DNA from 4 places in the Bacillus sp. TL12 genome. Region 3 is predicted to be linked to each of the others. Evidence: predicted binding sites of a transcription regulator. Region 3 holds the regulator's gene; each other region holds the start of a gene.
The links. The regulator Rex, encoded in region 3, represses fermentation and respiration genes when NADH is low (regulators of the CRP and FNR family bind a similar motif). The targets are predictions, from matches to a motif close to TTGTGAAATATTTCACAA.

Region 1 (4,099 bases), on a different contig from region 3:
AGAAGAACAAGATTTAGAACTGCGCGGTAAATCGTATCAGAGTTAAACCAATGGTTAATACCAGCGCCGACAATAATCATCGAGCGGCCATTTGTATCAACCGCATTTTGTGCAAACTCACGAGCAATTTGAATAATGAGTTCTCGTTTTACGCCGGTCATTTTTTCTTGCCATGCTGGTGTAAATGGCATATCATCATTGAAGTCTTTCGGTTCTTGCCCGCCAAGTCCACGGTTAACACCGTAGTTTGCTAACGTTAAGTCGTATACAGTTGTAACGAAAATGTCGCCATCTTCTGTTTTGATTTTTTTCACTGGAATTGTGCGTTCTAATACTTTGTTTCCATCATCAGAGAAGTACGGAATTTGTACAGTTTCAACCGCATCTTCCATACCAAGTAAGGAAAGGCGTGGATCGATTTTTTCGCCTGTTTGTTCATCTTCTAAACGTAAGTTCCATTTCTTTTCGTTATCCCATCGTGACCCCATTGTGCCATGAGGTGTTGCGAAATCGTTCGTGTTATCGTTCCAAAGAACAGGTTTCCATTCACCGAGCTTTGTTTCACGGCCAATATCACTGGCGTTTAAGAAACGATCTGCAACAAATTGGTCTCCTTGTTGTTTTAATGTGACAAAGAACGGGAAGTCAGTATATTGCTTTGCATAATTTGTGAAGTATTCTACTTGTTGATCCACGTAAAATTCTTGTAAGATGACGTGCCCCATTGCCATTGCAAGAGCTCCGTCTGTACCTTGTTTTACGCTAATCCAGTCATCAGCAAATTTTGTAGACTCAGCAAAGTCAGGGCTTACGGAAACAACTTTCGTTCCTTTATAACGCACCTCTGCTAAGAAGTGAGCATCTGGTGTTCTTGTCATTGGTACGTTTGAACCCCATGTCATAATGTAACCAGAGTTATACCAGTCACTACTTTCTGGAACATCTGTTTGATCACCCCAAATTTGCGGAGAAGCTGGTGGCAGGTCAGCGTACCAATCATAGAAACTAAGCATCGGTCCGCCCATGAGTTGCATAAAGCGGCTACCAGCGGCATGGCTTAACATCGACATGGCTGGAATTGGTGAGAAGCCAACATTTCGGTCTGGGCCATATTTGATTACCGTATAAAGTAGAGAAGCAGACACAAGTTGTAACACTTCATCCCAATTTGCTCTAATGAATCCGCCTTTACCACGTGCCCCTTTATAAGCACGTGCTTTTTCAGGATTTTCCACGATACTTTTCCAAGCGTCTAGCGGTGATTTGTGGTTTTGAAGTTCTTCTTGCCACATATTCCAAAGTACACCACGTACATATGGATATTTCACGCGAAGTGGACTATAAATGTACCAAGAAAAACTTGCTCCGCGCGGACATCCTCGTGGTTCAAAGTCTGGCATATCAGGGCCGGTTGATGGATAGTTTAACTCTTGGCCTTCCCAAGTTACAATTCCATCCTTTACGTAGATGTTCCAGCTACAAGAACCAGTACAGTTTACACCGTGTGTAGAACGAATGACTTTATCGTGTTGCCAGCGTTTTCTATACACGTTTTCCCATTCGCGATCTTCATACGTTTCTTGTGTATGATTGTTGTTATAGCGATCTATTGGAGAAAAATATTTTAAACGTTTCATTAATGCTGAAGGTTTCTTTTTCATACTGTTCACTCCTTTATTACGTCTCTCTTGCTTACTTTCAATATAAGAGAGCGCATCAAATAGAGATGTGATATCTATCACAGTTCAACAGATTGTCAAGATTCAGATTTATCCCGCATTAACGGGCAGCAAGATCCTCACCTCAAAATTCAGCGAAAGCAATGTCCAGCTCTAGCGGCTAGAATCTCCGGTCGTTTCACCCCCTCGGACGAGGCAAAAAGCGCCTCTCTGTCGTCGGGGGCTCCAACGTCCTGCGATTCTGAGCGAGCCGCTTCCGTTTTTCTAAAGAAGTTAGGTGGGGGTAGGGCTGCCCGTAAAAGCCCGATTGGTGAGGGCTAATAATCAGTGGGGGATGAAGAAAACCCCACTGATTAAAGTTTCACTTTATAACATTTTTTGGGAAGTTGTGACATTTCTCACATCGAAGAGCGATTCTTTTTTGTAGAGTAAAGGAGAAAGAAAAAAGAGTAGCATCTCAAATAGAGAGGCTACTCAATACTACAAACAGAGGCAGGACAATCTTCACAAGCAATTTCGCACTTTAAAAATTGCAAATTATGAATCGTGATTTTTCCTTTATGAATAGAAATAATTCCTTGTTTTTTTAAATCATTTAACATACGGTTGACACTTTCACGTGAGGTTGCACAGAAATTCGCAAGCTCTTGATTTGTTAGAGGTAGATCGATAAGGATTCCGTTTTCTTTTAATACGCCATAACTATTCGTCATACGAATAAGAGTCGAATAAAGAGCACCTTTTTTACCATGTAACACTAAATCACGGAATTTCGTTTGCATTCTTCTTAAATGCTCACTAATCCATTTCATAAATTCAAAGGCAAGGGCTGGTTTTTCAAGCAATGTCTTCTCTAAAGCATCTCGTTTAATTACGCCAACCTCAACATTTTCAAGGCATTTCGCATTTAATAAATACTTTGCATTGTCCGTAAATAATGTTAATTCTCCGATGATATCATGCGTTGAACAAATGCGAAGCGTTAACTCCTGTCCATCAGCACTAATTTTACTAATCTGCACTTTTCCAGAGCGAACAATATAGAGTTCTTTTGCCTCCACACCTTCTTGGAAAATATAACTTCCTTTATTAATCTGCATTTTATATTCAACAGATGCAAGCAATTCCTTTAAATCTTCTGATAATGCCGTACGGTTTGTCACAGCAATCACCTTTCTTTTAAAAGCAGTCTACTTCTTATTGTGGATGTAAACATGGTGTAAATGCAAGAAATATCTTTTTATTATAGGTTATAAGTTCGTGCTTAGCTGTGAACAAGCGCACATTTCATACTTAAAAAAAGAGTGTCTTTTGTAGACACTCTTTTACATTACTTAATCCATTCCACAACCATATCCATTGTTTGACGAGTTTTATCACGTTTTGGTTCTTCTGCGCGATAGCCAAAAGCAACTAAAACAGACACACCAAATGTATCATCTGAAATAATTCCTTCTTCTTTTAAAATCGCATCTACTTTTTCTTGATGAAACCCTTCAATTGGGCAAGAATCAATCCCGATTTGAGCAGCGGCAGTCATCATATTGCCAAGAGCAATATAAGTTTGTTTAGAAGCCCAATCAAACATGGTACGATCACTTTCTAATAATTGGAAATCAGACTCTTGAAATTCTTTATAAAAACCGCGTTTCATTGTTATAACTTCTTCAGGAAGTTGTTGAATATTTTTCATAAAGTTAGAAATATAGGATGAGTTATAAATCATCTCTTCTTTTTTACGAGCTAATATAACGACAAAGTGGCTTGCTGTTGGTAATTGTTTTTGAGCCCCCCAAGATACAGGAAGAAGCTTGTTACGAATATCTTGATTTTGAATCACAACAAATTTCCAAGGTTCAAAACCAAATGAACTTGGAGAAAGTCGGCCAGTTTCTAAAATAAAATGAAAATCTTCATCAGAGATTTTTTTATTTACATCAAATTCTTTACATGCATGTCTAAATTGATACGCTTTTAAAATTTCTTCTTTTGTATGTTTCATTTAAACAACCACCTTTTAATAATTTGCTTTTTTATAGTAAGTTGATTACAAAATTGATTCTACAATAGTAAAATAAAAGATGTAAGTACGCACATTTTTAGCATATAGTATCAATTTGTATACTAATGGAGAGTGACAAAATGGAACAGAAGGATATAAATCGTTGTTCGGTTGAAGTAACGTTAGATGTAATCGGTGGGAAATGGAAGGGAGTTATCTTATTTCATTTAATGAATGCCAAAGAGATTCGTTTTAATCAATTTGTACGATTGATGCCCGGCATTACACAACGCATGCTAACGAGGCAGTTAAGAGAACTTGAGGCGGCTGGAGTAATTCATCGTGAAGTATATAAAGAGGTTCCGCCAAAAGTGGAGTATTCTTTAACGGAATTCGGAAGGTCTCTTACACCAATTAT
Region 2 (4,099 bases), on a different contig from region 3:
ATAAAGTTGGAATCCATTTTCAACACAAACGACGCCGAAGTCTTTTGTTAATGCTTCCGCGCAGTTACGTGGACAACCGGTTACACCCATTTTCATTTTATGAGGTGTATCTACCATTTCTAGTGATTGTTCAAGTAACATACCAAGCCCTAATGAATCTTTTGTACCAAAGCGGCAGAAGCGAGAGCCGACGCATGATTTTACATTGCGAAGGGATTTCGAATAAGCATAACCTGAAGTCATATCAAGGTCAGCCCAAACTTTTGGTAAATCTTCTTTCTTAACACCATATAAGCCGATTCGACTTGCACCTGTTATTTTTACGAGCGGTACATCGTATTTTTTTGCAACTTCGGCAATCTTCATTAAATCATCTGCAGTAGTAACGCCACCGTACATACGAGGAATAACAGAAAATGTACCATCATGCTGAATATTACCGTTCATTCTTTCATTCACGAAGCGGGATGATTTATCATCTGCATATTCTTCTGGGCGTGCCATACGTAAATAGTAGTTTAATGCAGGACGGCATTTTGAACAGCCATCTTCATGTGCGAAATCAAGGACATTTCGTACTTCTTTTGGTGATTTTAAACCTTTCTCATGAATTGCTGTGACAACTTCGTCGCGCGATAAAGTTGTACATGCGCACATACCAACAGATTGCGCAGATGCATCGAAGCTATCCCCGAGTGTATGAGATAAAATTTGTTCAACAAGTGGACGACATTTACCGCATGATCCAGCAGCTTTTGTGCATCCTTTTACTTCTTCGAAAGTTGTTAAATCTTGCTCTAAAATGGCATGAACAATTGCGCCTTTTGTCACACCGTTACACCCACAAACAGTGTCATCAGCACTCATGCTTGCAACATCAAGTCCGCTTTCTTCACCCGCTTTGTGAAGTAGAGAGGCTGGTGTGTATTCTTGTATATCTTCTTCTTTTTTCAACATGCTAAAGAGACGTGTACCGTCAGCAGTGTCACCATATAAAACAATACCAATGACTTTATTATCACGAATGAATACTTTTTTATAGGAACGTGTACACTCATTAAAAATTGAAATCGCTTTTGTTTTATCATCTTCATGAATTTGTCCGGCAGAGAATAAATCGCATCCTGCAACTTTAAGCTGTGTACCAACAATACTACCTGTATACCCATCTGTTTGTGAGTTCGTTATATGTTTTGCCAGTATGGCACCTTGTTCGTATAAAGGAGCGACAAGACCATAGGCAATACCGTCATGCTCGGCACATTCGCCAACTGCATAGATGGATTCATCATCTGTTTGCATATAGTCATTTGTAACGATACCGCGATTTACAAGTAAACTAGCATCTTTAGCTAATTGTGTATTTGGACGTATCCCAACAGCCATTACAATTAAATCGCATTCTGCAACACTGCCATCTTCAAATTGAATTCCTTCAACGTGATCCGTACCAATAATTTTTACAGTTTTCTTTTCCATAAGAAATTTCATACCCTGTGCCTCTAAATCTTGGCGCAGTAGTGAAGCAGCTTTTGCATCAAGTTGTTGTTCCATTAAGTGTGGCATTAAATGAACTACATGTACGTCCATGCCGAGATCAATAAGTCCTCGTGCAGCTTCTAAACCAAGTAATCCACCGCCTATTACAACGGCTTTTTTATATCGCTTAGCAGCATCTATCATAAATTGTGTATCTTCAATTGTACGAAAGCCAGTTACACCTGGAAGTTCTGAACCTGCAACAGGTAAGATAAAAGCACTAGAACCTGTTGCAATAATAAGCTTATCGTACATGACAATACGGTTCTTTTCTGTAACAATGACTTGTTCCTCACGATCAATATTCATTACTTTTTCATTTGTATACAGGGTAATGTTATTTTCTTCGTACCAATTGTATTCGTTCATAATAATATCTTGGATGTTTGTTTTTCCTTGTAAGACGTGAGATAACATAATGCGGTTGTAGTTTGGATGAGGTTCATCACCAAAAATAGTAATATTATAAAGCTCTGGATCTTGCTTTAAAATTTCTTCGATACAGCGTATACCAGCCATACCATTCCCGATCATGACTAAACGTTTTTTCATATTCATTTCCCCTCTTAAATGTGAAATGTTTAACAAACTTTTATATTTTTATTATAGAACCTTTAGAAAATAGAGAGTGTGATGTTTATCACAGTTTTGGAGGGTTCACAAATTGTTAAAAATAATATAAAATTCCACTTGGATTCTTACAAAAATGTAAGGGAAATGTAATAGGAATCAATAGTAGAATGAAATGATTCTCTTTAAAATAAGTTTATAGAAAACTACACAAAATTGTGTGGAGGAGGAAGCTACCTTGAGGCGGGGAAAAATAAAAAAGAGAGTAATAGCTACTGTAATTACGGCGATAGTAGCAATTATACTACTATTACCAACAAAGCTTGGACCAGTAATTGATAAATATAATCCATTTTATAAAACGAAAGAATATTATACGATTGTAAATGGTATTGGTCAGCACGTTGGAAATGATTGGTATGAATATGAATTTGTCGCTTACGATGAAAAAGGAAGAAAACAAACGATAAAGAAAACTGTAAAACATATGTTAAAGAGAGATGAACCTTTGAAGATTTTCGCAAAAGGACGTTATGGTGAATCATTTGTAGAGATAGATGCTCAAAGTATTCCTGTGCAGGCGAGAAGTAAGCTTTTGTCGATGAGGTAAAGTTATTGTAAAGCACTGTTACATTGAGTATGTTACAGTGTTTTTTATTATATATAAAGTGAAACTTTAATCAGTGGGGGTTTTCCTCATCCCCCACTGATTATTAGTTGAACCAATCGGGCCGTTAGTGCGGGATAAATTTAAAAAATAGAAATTTACAATTATAGTTAATTTGTTAAAAGTGATATTGTTCATGACAATACTGTAAGGTACGTGTAAGGTAGTTCGATAGTTCGCATTTACGAATTCTATTACAATACAATTAGAAAGTTTGAACATACAACTTTCTGTCTGAAATGATGATGAATGTTTGAAAACCAACTAATGATTGAATAGGTCTTTTCTCTTTATGAGAGGAGGCCATTTTTTTAAACCTTACAACATTGTAAGATTTATGTAAGTTAATTCGATGGCTTGTTTGTCATATTTTTTGCATAATAAAAAAAAGATAAGAAATTAGGGAGATACTGAGAAGGAGGAAGAAAGGGATGCGAAAAGAAGAAGTAGTTAAGTTTCCGATAAAAGATTTCTGTAGCTACTTTACTGTTGCTGCCATATGTATTGGACTTTTTGATATAATTACAAATTTAATTGTTAAATAATATAGATAAATACAAATTGAAAAACTGACATAAAACCATTCTTTATAGGTAGAAGAGAGCGTCCGGCGCTGGATAGAAGCGGTCAGTGCCTTTTTTGCCCCCATGCCACGTGAGAACAAAAGGAGAAAGCGAGTGGAAATCTTCTTTTGTTTTTATGGACGCGACTTAGGTGCTTGGAAATGAATATATATAGATGTTGAAAACAAGAAGGAGATCCCTTCTTGTTTTTATTGTCCTTAATTTGGAGCAGTGTATTAAAATATATAAATAAGGATTGGGGAAACGACATAAAACCATTCTCTTTAAATGGTAGAGAGGATCCGCCGGTGGATAGAAGCGGTCAGTGTCTTTTTTAGCCCCATGCCATGTGAAAACAGAAGGAGGAAATGAGTGGAAGTCTCTTTTTATTTTTCATAGCCGTAATTTATATGTTGGAAAATCAAATTGGATTTATATAGATAAGAGAGGTGATAGAAATGAAGTGGATTGATAGTCATATCCATTTGGATCAATATAAGCATAAAGAGCAAATGAAACTAATTGATGATGTGAAAAGGAGTACTGAGATTGCGGGATTGATTGCGGTGTCCATGAACTATCGTTCTTGTCAACAAACACTGTCTTTAGCGGAGCAACATACATTCGTATATCCGGCACTAGGATTTCATCCAGAGCAGGAAATTAACAAAAAAGAATGCGGAAAAATTTATAAGTTAATTGAAGAAAATGTAGAACGGCTTGTTGCGATAGGTGAGGTGGGCTTACCGTATTATTTACG
Region 3 (4,099 bases):
TTTCACGTAAAATCAAGTAGTCTGTACCTTCATATTTCACTTCAGTACCTGCATATTTTGAGAAGATGATAAGATCACCTGCTGCTACCTCTAAAGCAACACGCTCACCATTTTCAAGCACTCGACCAGTACCTACTGCAATAACTTTACCCTCTTGTGGTTTTTCTTTTGCAGTGTCTGGTAATACAATACCACTTGCTGTTTTTTCTTCTGCTTGAACAAGCTCAATTACAACGCGATCACCTAATGGCTTTAGCATGAACAATAACCTCCTCATTTTCCTATGTAAATTTTCTTTATTAGCACTCAAAGACCACGAGTGCTAACACACTTATAATAATAAATAATCTAATTTTCTTTTGCAAGTAAAAAAATCATAATTTTTTCGCAAATTACTAGATAAACTTTTTCTATACGCCTTTCTAAAAAATAATTCTCCCTTATAACCATTATTAAGAAGGCACGCGATATATGAATCGGCTTTTCCACTTATCGTATGTTACAATATGAAAGATGCCATAAGTTATTTTCTCTATAGGCACTGCTTTTTCCTGTTATCTATTTCATTTTCAAATAAAGATTTACAAAAAAATCATAATCCAAACGGTTATTACGTATCCCACAGCGGGATGTTTACATGTTATCTCGCCTTATCTCATAAACTAGAGTTAGAAAGGATGGTTAACCCATTTGAAAAAACAATATTGGTGGATTATAGTTACATATATTCTGATGCAACTATCGGGAATTGTTGGAATATGGCTCCTTTTCAAAACAGGGCTATATGATAATATGGCAGTTTCACGAGAGCAAAAAATGCAAATCATGGCTGGTCACTGGTCAATCATCAGCTTTTTCATTGCATTATGTATTATACTTTGGCTACTTAGAACCGATATTCGCGATAGACATTTAGATACGAAGCGAGCTAGTGTTCCTGCGACAATCGGCTGGATTTTTATTGGTTTCTTTTTAGCTATGTTTGCTCAAATACTTGCAGCTAATATTGAAATGCGATTATTAGGGATTAATCCTGGTTCTCAAAACACACAAGATTTGATGGAAATAGCAAGAGCTACTCCATGGTTTCTTATTGTTATATCAATCATTGGCCCTATTTTAGAAGAGATTGTCTTTAGAAAAATTTTATTTGGAACTCTCTATAAAAGATTTAATTTCTTTATCGCGGCAATTATTAGTTCGCTTGTTTTCGCAGCAATTCACTTTGATTTTACACACTTGTTAGTATACACTTCCATGGGACTTGTTTTCGCTTTTCTATATGTGAAAACAAAACGAATCATCGTTCCTATTATGGCTCACGTTGCCATGAATACATTAGTCGCAATAACTCAAGTACTAGTAAGTAACGAACAAATACAAGAAATGATTAAACAAGCAGAAAAAATGCAAGGATTTATCGGAGGATTTTAAATATGAGGAACTCACCATTGTTCATGGCAGCACTGTATTTCCTTCTTGGATGTGTCTTCACACGTTTCGCAATTACGAACGTTACAGATACAATTTGGAACTTTGGGACACTGCTGTTTGCTGCTATGGCAACAATTGATTTTAATTTGGCACTTCGACTTATCTTAGTCAAATTTACAAAGAAAAAGCAACAATAAAACGCAGAGGGATTTCCTCTGCGTTTTATTGTGGATAATTTTTCAAAAAATAAACGAGTGTTTGTAATTCTACAGCTAAATCAATATGATGAATTCTTATATTTTCTGACACATTTAATCGCGCCGGTGTAAAATTTAAAATTCCGTGTACATTTGTTTCAGCCAATCGATCTGCTACAGCTTGTGCAACGGTAGCAGGTACTGTTAATATTGCCACTTGTATCTCATTTGTTAAACGATCTTCTAATTCATCCAAATGATATACAGGAATTCCTCCGATTTCTTTTCCAACTTTCTCTTCATTAACATCAAATGCCATTTCAATCTTTGTATTATTATTTTTAGTGAAATTATAATGTAAGAAAGCGGTCCCTAAATTACCCACTCCAATAAGTGCTACACGTGTTATATCATCTTGATCAAGCGTTTCTCGAAAGAACGATAATAAATAATTTACATTATATCCATAGCCCTTTTTCCCTAACGCTCCAAAATATGAAAAATCTCTCCGAATTGTTGCTGAGTCTACCTTTACAGCTTCACTCAATTCTGCCGATGAAACACGTTGCTTACCAGAAAGAGATAAGTTTTGGATAAATCGATAGTATAGAGGCAATCGTTTGGCAGTGGCCTGTGGAATCTTTTGCTGATCCATGTAACCTCTCCTCTCTTCCTATCTTTGTTCACAGATTTAAAACAAATACATAAGTTTAGCACTTATGACTTTCCTTGTATAATAGAGAGAAGACTTCTCTCTTTATTTTAAACTATACACTATTTTTAGTATGATTGAGAAATATAAACATGGCAAAGTTAAGAAATTATTTGAGGTGAAAACATTGATTTTATTACAAGTGAATGGGCTTTCAAAATTATACGGTGCTGAAACAATTCTTGCAAACATTAAATTGGAAGTTCAAACAAGAGATCGTATTGCACTAGTTGGTCGAAATGGTGCTGGAAAATCTACATTATTAAAAATAATTGCTGGTGAACTATCTCACGATGGCGGAGAAATTATAAAACCAAAGGATGTCTCTATCGGATATTTAGCCCAAAATACTGGCTTAGAAACAACCTTAACAATTTGGGATGAAATGCTTACTGTCTTTTCTCACCTGCAACAAATGGAAAAGAAACTTCGAAGGCTAGAGCACGAAATGGGGCAGGAAGAGAACTTTTCAAATACTGCTACGTACGAGAAATTACTCGCTGATTATGATCAACTACAGTTAGACTACAAAGATCAAGGCGGTTACCAATATGAAGCAGATATTCGCTCCATTTTAAGTGGACTTGGTTTTCCAGTGGAAACACACCAAACAACAATTTCTACGTTAAGTGGCGGACAGAAAACAAGACTTGCTCTTGGGAAGTTACTGCTTACAAAACCAGACTTACTCATCTTGGACGAGCCAACAAACCACTTAGATATTGATACATTAACATGGCTTGAACAATATTTACAAGGCTATCCTGGCGCTATTTTAATCGTGTCCCACGATCGCTACTTTTTAGATAAACTTGTTACACAAGTATATGAAATTTCTAATAAAGAAAGCAGACGATATGTTGGTAACTACAGTAAATATTTAGATTTAAAAGCTGCACTATATGAGCAAGAAATGAAACGTTATGAGAAACAACAAGAGGAAATTGCGAAACTTGAAGACTTCGTCCAAAAAAATATTGCCCGTGCGTCTACAACAAAACGTGCACAAAGTCGTCAAAAGCAGTTAGACAGAATGGAATTACTAACTCGGCCATTAGGTGACTCTAAATCTGCATCCTTCCACTTTGATATCGAAAAACAAAGCGGAAACGACGTATTACAAGTAAAAGATGTTTCTATCGGATATGACAAAGAACCAATCATTGAACATGTAAACATGCGCTTAACCCGTGGTGATAGCGTTGCATTAGTCGGTCCAAATGGTATTGGAAAATCTACATTATTAAAATCAATTGTGAATAAATTAAACACACTAAGCGGTGAAGTTTCTTTCGGTTCAAATGTATCTATTGGATATTATGATCAAGAACAAGCAAACTTAACATCATCTAAGCGTGTTTTAAATGAATTATGGGATGATTATCCGCTAGAGCCGGAAAAAGAAATTCGTACGATACTCGGTAACTTTTTATTCACAGGGGATGATGTATTAAAGCCTGTATCTTCTCTAAGTGGTGGTCAAAAAGCTCGATTAGCTCTAGCGAAATTAATGATGCAAAAATCAAACCTACTCATTCTCGATGAGCCAACAAACCACCTTGATTTAAATAGTAAGGAAATTCTAGAGAATGCCTTAATTGATTATCCAGGAACTCTTTTATTCGTTTCGCATGATCGCTATTTTATTAACCGTGTCACAACTACAGTTGTTGAGTTATCGACAGCTGGTGCACAAGAATATTTAGGTGATTATGACTACTATATTGAAAAGAAAAATGAAATGATTGAACGTGCT
Region 4 (4,099 bases), on a different contig from region 3:
GAGCAATAATCGCTTGCACGAGTGATTCTACTCCTTCTTCCACTGTGCTCGCTGGAAGTCCAAGCATTCTTGCGATATGTGCATAACGTTCATCAGCAACAAAGTGTTCATATTTTGGGAATAAAGCATGTTTTCTCGGTTTAATTGCATTATAACGAATAACATGTGGCATTAAAATTGCATTCGCACGGCCGTGCGGAATATGGAATTCCGGACCAATTTTATGCGCCAAGCTATGGTTAATACCAAGAAAGGCATTTGCAAACGCCATTCCAGCAATCGCAGAAGCGTTATGCATTTTCTCACGTGCCTCTTCATCATTTCCATCTTTATATGCTCGTGGTAAATACTTAAATACAAGATCAATTGCTTTTAATGCTAAACCATCTGTATAATCATTTGCCATAATAGAAACGTATGCTTCAATGGCATGTGTTAATACATCCATACCAGTATCTGCTGTTACATGAGGTGGTACCGTCATAACAAATTGTGGATCAACAATTGCTACATCTGGTGTTAACTCGTAGTCAGCTAACGGGTATTTGATATTATTCTTTTTATCTGTAATAACCGCAAATGGTGTCACTTCTGAACCTGTTCCTGATGTTGTTGGAATCGCAACAAATTGCGCTTTATTCCCAAGTTTCGGATACTTACATGTCCGCTTTCTTATATCTAAAAACTTTTGCTTAATGCCAAAGAATGTTGTTTCTGGATGCTCATAAAAGAGCCACATTCCTTTTGCTGCATCCATTGCGGATCCACCGCCTAAGGCAATAATCACATCCGGCTTGAAGCTTCTCATCATTTCGGCACCTTTAAATACCGTTTCATCTGATGGATCTGGCTCTACTTCAAAGTATACTTCTACCTTCACATCATTTGTATGTTTGCGAAAATAATGAGTTACTGTATCGACATAACCATGCTCAACCATCCCAGGGTCCGTTACAATAAATGCGCGTGAAATATTCGGCATATTTGCTAAATATCCTGTCGCATGCTTTTCAAAATAGATTTTGGGTGGTAATTTGAACCACTGCATATTCTTTTTTCTACTTGCAAGTCTTTTTATATTCAATAGATGTGTTGCCGTTACGTTTTGAGAAACAGAATTCTTCCCATATGACCCGCATCCAAGCGTTAATGATGGAATAAATGCATTATATATATCACCTATTCCACCTTGTGATGAAGGTGCGTTTACAATAAGGCGGCATGCTTTCATACGTAAACCAAATTGTTTTTGCACTTCTTTATTTGTAGAATGAATAACCGCTGAATGTCCTAAACCACCTAAGTTTAGCATTCCCTCGCAATATGTAAATCCGTCTTCAAGTGAATTTGCTTTTATACACGCTAGTACAGGACTTAATTTTTCACGAGATAGTGGATAATCAGCACCTACACCTTTAATTTCAGCAACGAGCATTTTTGTATCTTCTGGCACTGTAATTCCGACTAATGCTGCAATGTAATATGCTGATTTTCCGACGATATCACTATTGACTGCACATGTATTTTCATTAATCACAAGCTTCTCTAATTTTCTCCGCTCATCTTCTGTCACAAAATAACAATTATTTGCTATCATTTCATCTTTCACATCATTGTAAATTTCTTTGTCTACAATGATTGCTTGTTCAGAAGCACAAATCATACCGTTATCAAATGTCTTTGATAAAATTAAATCATTTACAGCACGCTTCACATGTGCCGATTTCTCTATATAACAAGGTACGTTTCCTGGTCCTACACCTAGGGCCGGCTTACCAGTAGAATACGCTGATTTCACCATTCCTGCGCCTCCAGTTGCTAAAACAAGCGCAACACCTTCATGATTCATTAATTGTTTTGTCGCCTCAACAGACGGTTTTTCGATCCATTGCACACAATTCTTCGGTGCACCTGCCTTCACTGCTGCATCACGTAACGTTTTGGCTGCTGCGACCGAACAGTTTTGCGCCGATGGATGAAACGCGAAAATAATTGGATTTCTTGTTTTCATTGCGATTAACGCTTTAAACATCGTTGTCGAAGTTGGATTCGTGACTGGTGTTACCCCAGCAACTACACCGACTGGTTCTGCAATTTCTATGATTTCTTCATGAGGATCTTCATGAATGATTCCTACTGTTTTATCTTTTTTCATACTATGCCAAATGTATTCAGTCGCAAAAATATTTTTGATACATTTATCTTCATATACACCGCGGCCCGTTTCCTCAACAGCCATTTTTGCAAGTGGCATATGTTGATCTACACCCGCAAGTGCCATTTCATGTACAATGTTGTCAATTTGTTCTTGTGTAAAATCTTCTAATGCTTGTAAAGCCCTCTGACCGTTCTTTACCAACGTATCAATCATTTCTGTTACTTCGTGCATTTCATTTACAACTTTCTCTTTGACTACCATGTAAATTCCTCCTATTCTGCTATAGGGACTTAATTTAGCCATAAAGGTCTTAATAAGTCCCTATTAACGTAAAAAAATAGAGTTACTTTCCCTACATGAATCCCATTGTTTGTGAAACTTTTCACAAGTTTATATGTGAAGCATCTCGTTTCATGATTTTACTATACACGAAATATTTCTCATTGTGTGTGTCTAATTTGTGAAATATTTCACAAATTAATTTAAGAACAAGCACTGCCGTCTTCAGCAGTGCTCCTTCCATTATGCCAATGCTTGTGCTAAATCTTCAATTAAATCTTCACCGTCTTCAATACCAACAGAAATACGAATTAATGTATCTGTAATTCCTAACTCTTTACGGCGATCTGCTGGAATCGATGCGTGTGTCATTTGAGATGGAATAGAAATTAAACTTTCTACTGCTCCTAAACTTTCAGCTAGTGTAAAGTATTGCAATTTCTCAAGTACTTTATTTAACGTTTCTTCACTATCTACATCAAATGAAATAATTGCACCATATCCACCAGCTTGTTCTTTTGCTAATGCATGATTCGGATGAGATTCAAGACCTGGATAATATACTTTATTTACTTTTGGATGATTGTTTAAAAACTCAGCAATCGCGCGTGAATTTGTTTCATGTTCTTCCATACGAATTCCTAATGTTTTTAAACCACGAAGTAATAAGAAGCTGTCTTGTGGTCCAAGAATGCCACCTGTTGAATTTTGAACGAAATGAAGATCTTCTGCTAATTGCGCGCTATTAACAACAACTAGTCCGGCAACAACGTCGCTATGTCCCCCTAAATATTTCGTTGCACTATGAAGCACAATATCTGCTCCTAAAGAAATTGGTGACTGCCAGTAAGGCGTCATGAATGTGTTATCAATAATTGTTAGTAAACCTTTCTCTTTTGCAAATGTGGAAATTTGCTTAATATCTGTAATTTTTAATAGTGGATTTGTTGGTGTTTCTACGTAAATTGCTTTCGTATTCGGACGAACTGCTTCTGCTACTTCGTCTAAGTTCGTTGTATCAACAAATGTATGCTCAATGCCGAAGCGATTCAATACTTTTGTAATCACGCGATATGTTCCGCCGTATACGTCATCTGTTAAAATGACATGATCTCCTTTTGAGAATAACATAATCGTTGCTGTAATAGCAGCCATCCCTGATCCAAATGCAAATCCCGCATGACCATTTTCTAGTACTGCAATCATTTCTTCTAATGCTGCACGTGTTGGATTTCCTGTGCGTGAATATTCGTATCCTTGGTGTTTACCAACCGCTTTTTGTCTATACGTACTTGTTTGATAAATTGGTACGTTTACAGATCCAGTTGAAGGTTCTCCTATGCGAATGCCATGAATTAACTTTGTTTTTGCTCTCATTTTTATTCCCACCCTTTGTATATATCTTTACTTAAGTAACGCTCACTGCTATCTGGAAAAATCGTTACAATGTTTGTACCTGGTTTTGCCTTTTCAGCCTCTAATAAGCTTGCATGAAATGCCGCTCCCGAGGAACTACCTACAAGAAGTCCTTCTTTCTGCGCTAACTCTTTCACACGTCTAAATGCATTTCGATCAGAAATAGTATGAATTGCATCAAAATATGATGGCTTTAAAAATGGCGGAATGAATTCCAGACCGATTCCTTCTGTTTCATGTGAACCT

Region 1: LOK41_RS02755 (nitrate reductase subunit alpha) is a predicted target of Rex. The motif match lies at 1,727-1,744, and genes of this name have one in related genera.
Region 2: nirB (nitrite reductase large subunit NirB) is a predicted target of Rex. The motif match lies at 2,110-2,127, and genes of this name have one in related genera.
Region 4: adhE (bifunctional acetaldehyde-CoA/alcohol dehydrogenase) is a predicted target of Rex. The motif match lies at 2,617-2,634, and genes of this name have one in related genera.

Annotation. Positions count from the first base shown of each region.
Region 1 is NZ_JAJJBY010000002.1:154,580-158,678, forward strand. It holds gene LOK41_RS02755 (nitrate reductase subunit alpha) at 1-1,661, opposite strand, end outside; gene LOK41_RS02760 (Crp/Fnr family transcriptional regulator) at 2,150-2,842, opposite strand; gene LOK41_RS02765 (NAD(P)H-dependent oxidoreductase) at 3,010-3,681, opposite strand; gene LOK41_RS02770 (winged helix-turn-helix transcriptional regulator) at 3,822-4,099, shown strand, end outside.
Region 2 is NZ_JAJJBY010000017.1:43,122-47,220, reverse strand. It holds gene nirB (nitrite reductase large subunit NirB) at 1-2,091, opposite strand, end outside; gene LOK41_RS16560 (YxeA family protein) at 2,363-2,719, shown strand; gene LOK41_RS16555 (hypothetical protein) at 3,255-3,425, opposite strand; gene LOK41_RS16550 (TatD family hydrolase) at 3,798-4,099, shown strand, end outside.
Region 3 is NZ_JAJJBY010000051.1:3,378-7,476, reverse strand. It holds gene groES (co-chaperone GroES) at 1-259, opposite strand, end outside; gene LOK41_RS25310 (CPBP family intramembrane glutamic endopeptidase) at 691-1,434, shown strand; gene LOK41_RS25305 (YdiK family protein) at 1,437-1,631, shown strand; gene LOK41_RS25300 (redox-sensing transcriptional repressor Rex) at 1,657-2,286, opposite strand; gene LOK41_RS25295 (ABC transporter ATP-binding protein) at 2,471-4,099, shown strand, end outside.
Region 4 is NZ_JAJJBY010000001.1:238,653-242,751, forward strand. It holds gene adhE (bifunctional acetaldehyde-CoA/alcohol dehydrogenase) at 1-2,419, opposite strand, end outside; gene LOK41_RS01350 (bifunctional cystathionine gamma-lyase/homocysteine desulfhydrase) at 2,681-3,814, opposite strand; gene LOK41_RS01355 (O-acetylserine dependent cystathionine beta-synthase) at 3,817-4,099, opposite strand, start outside.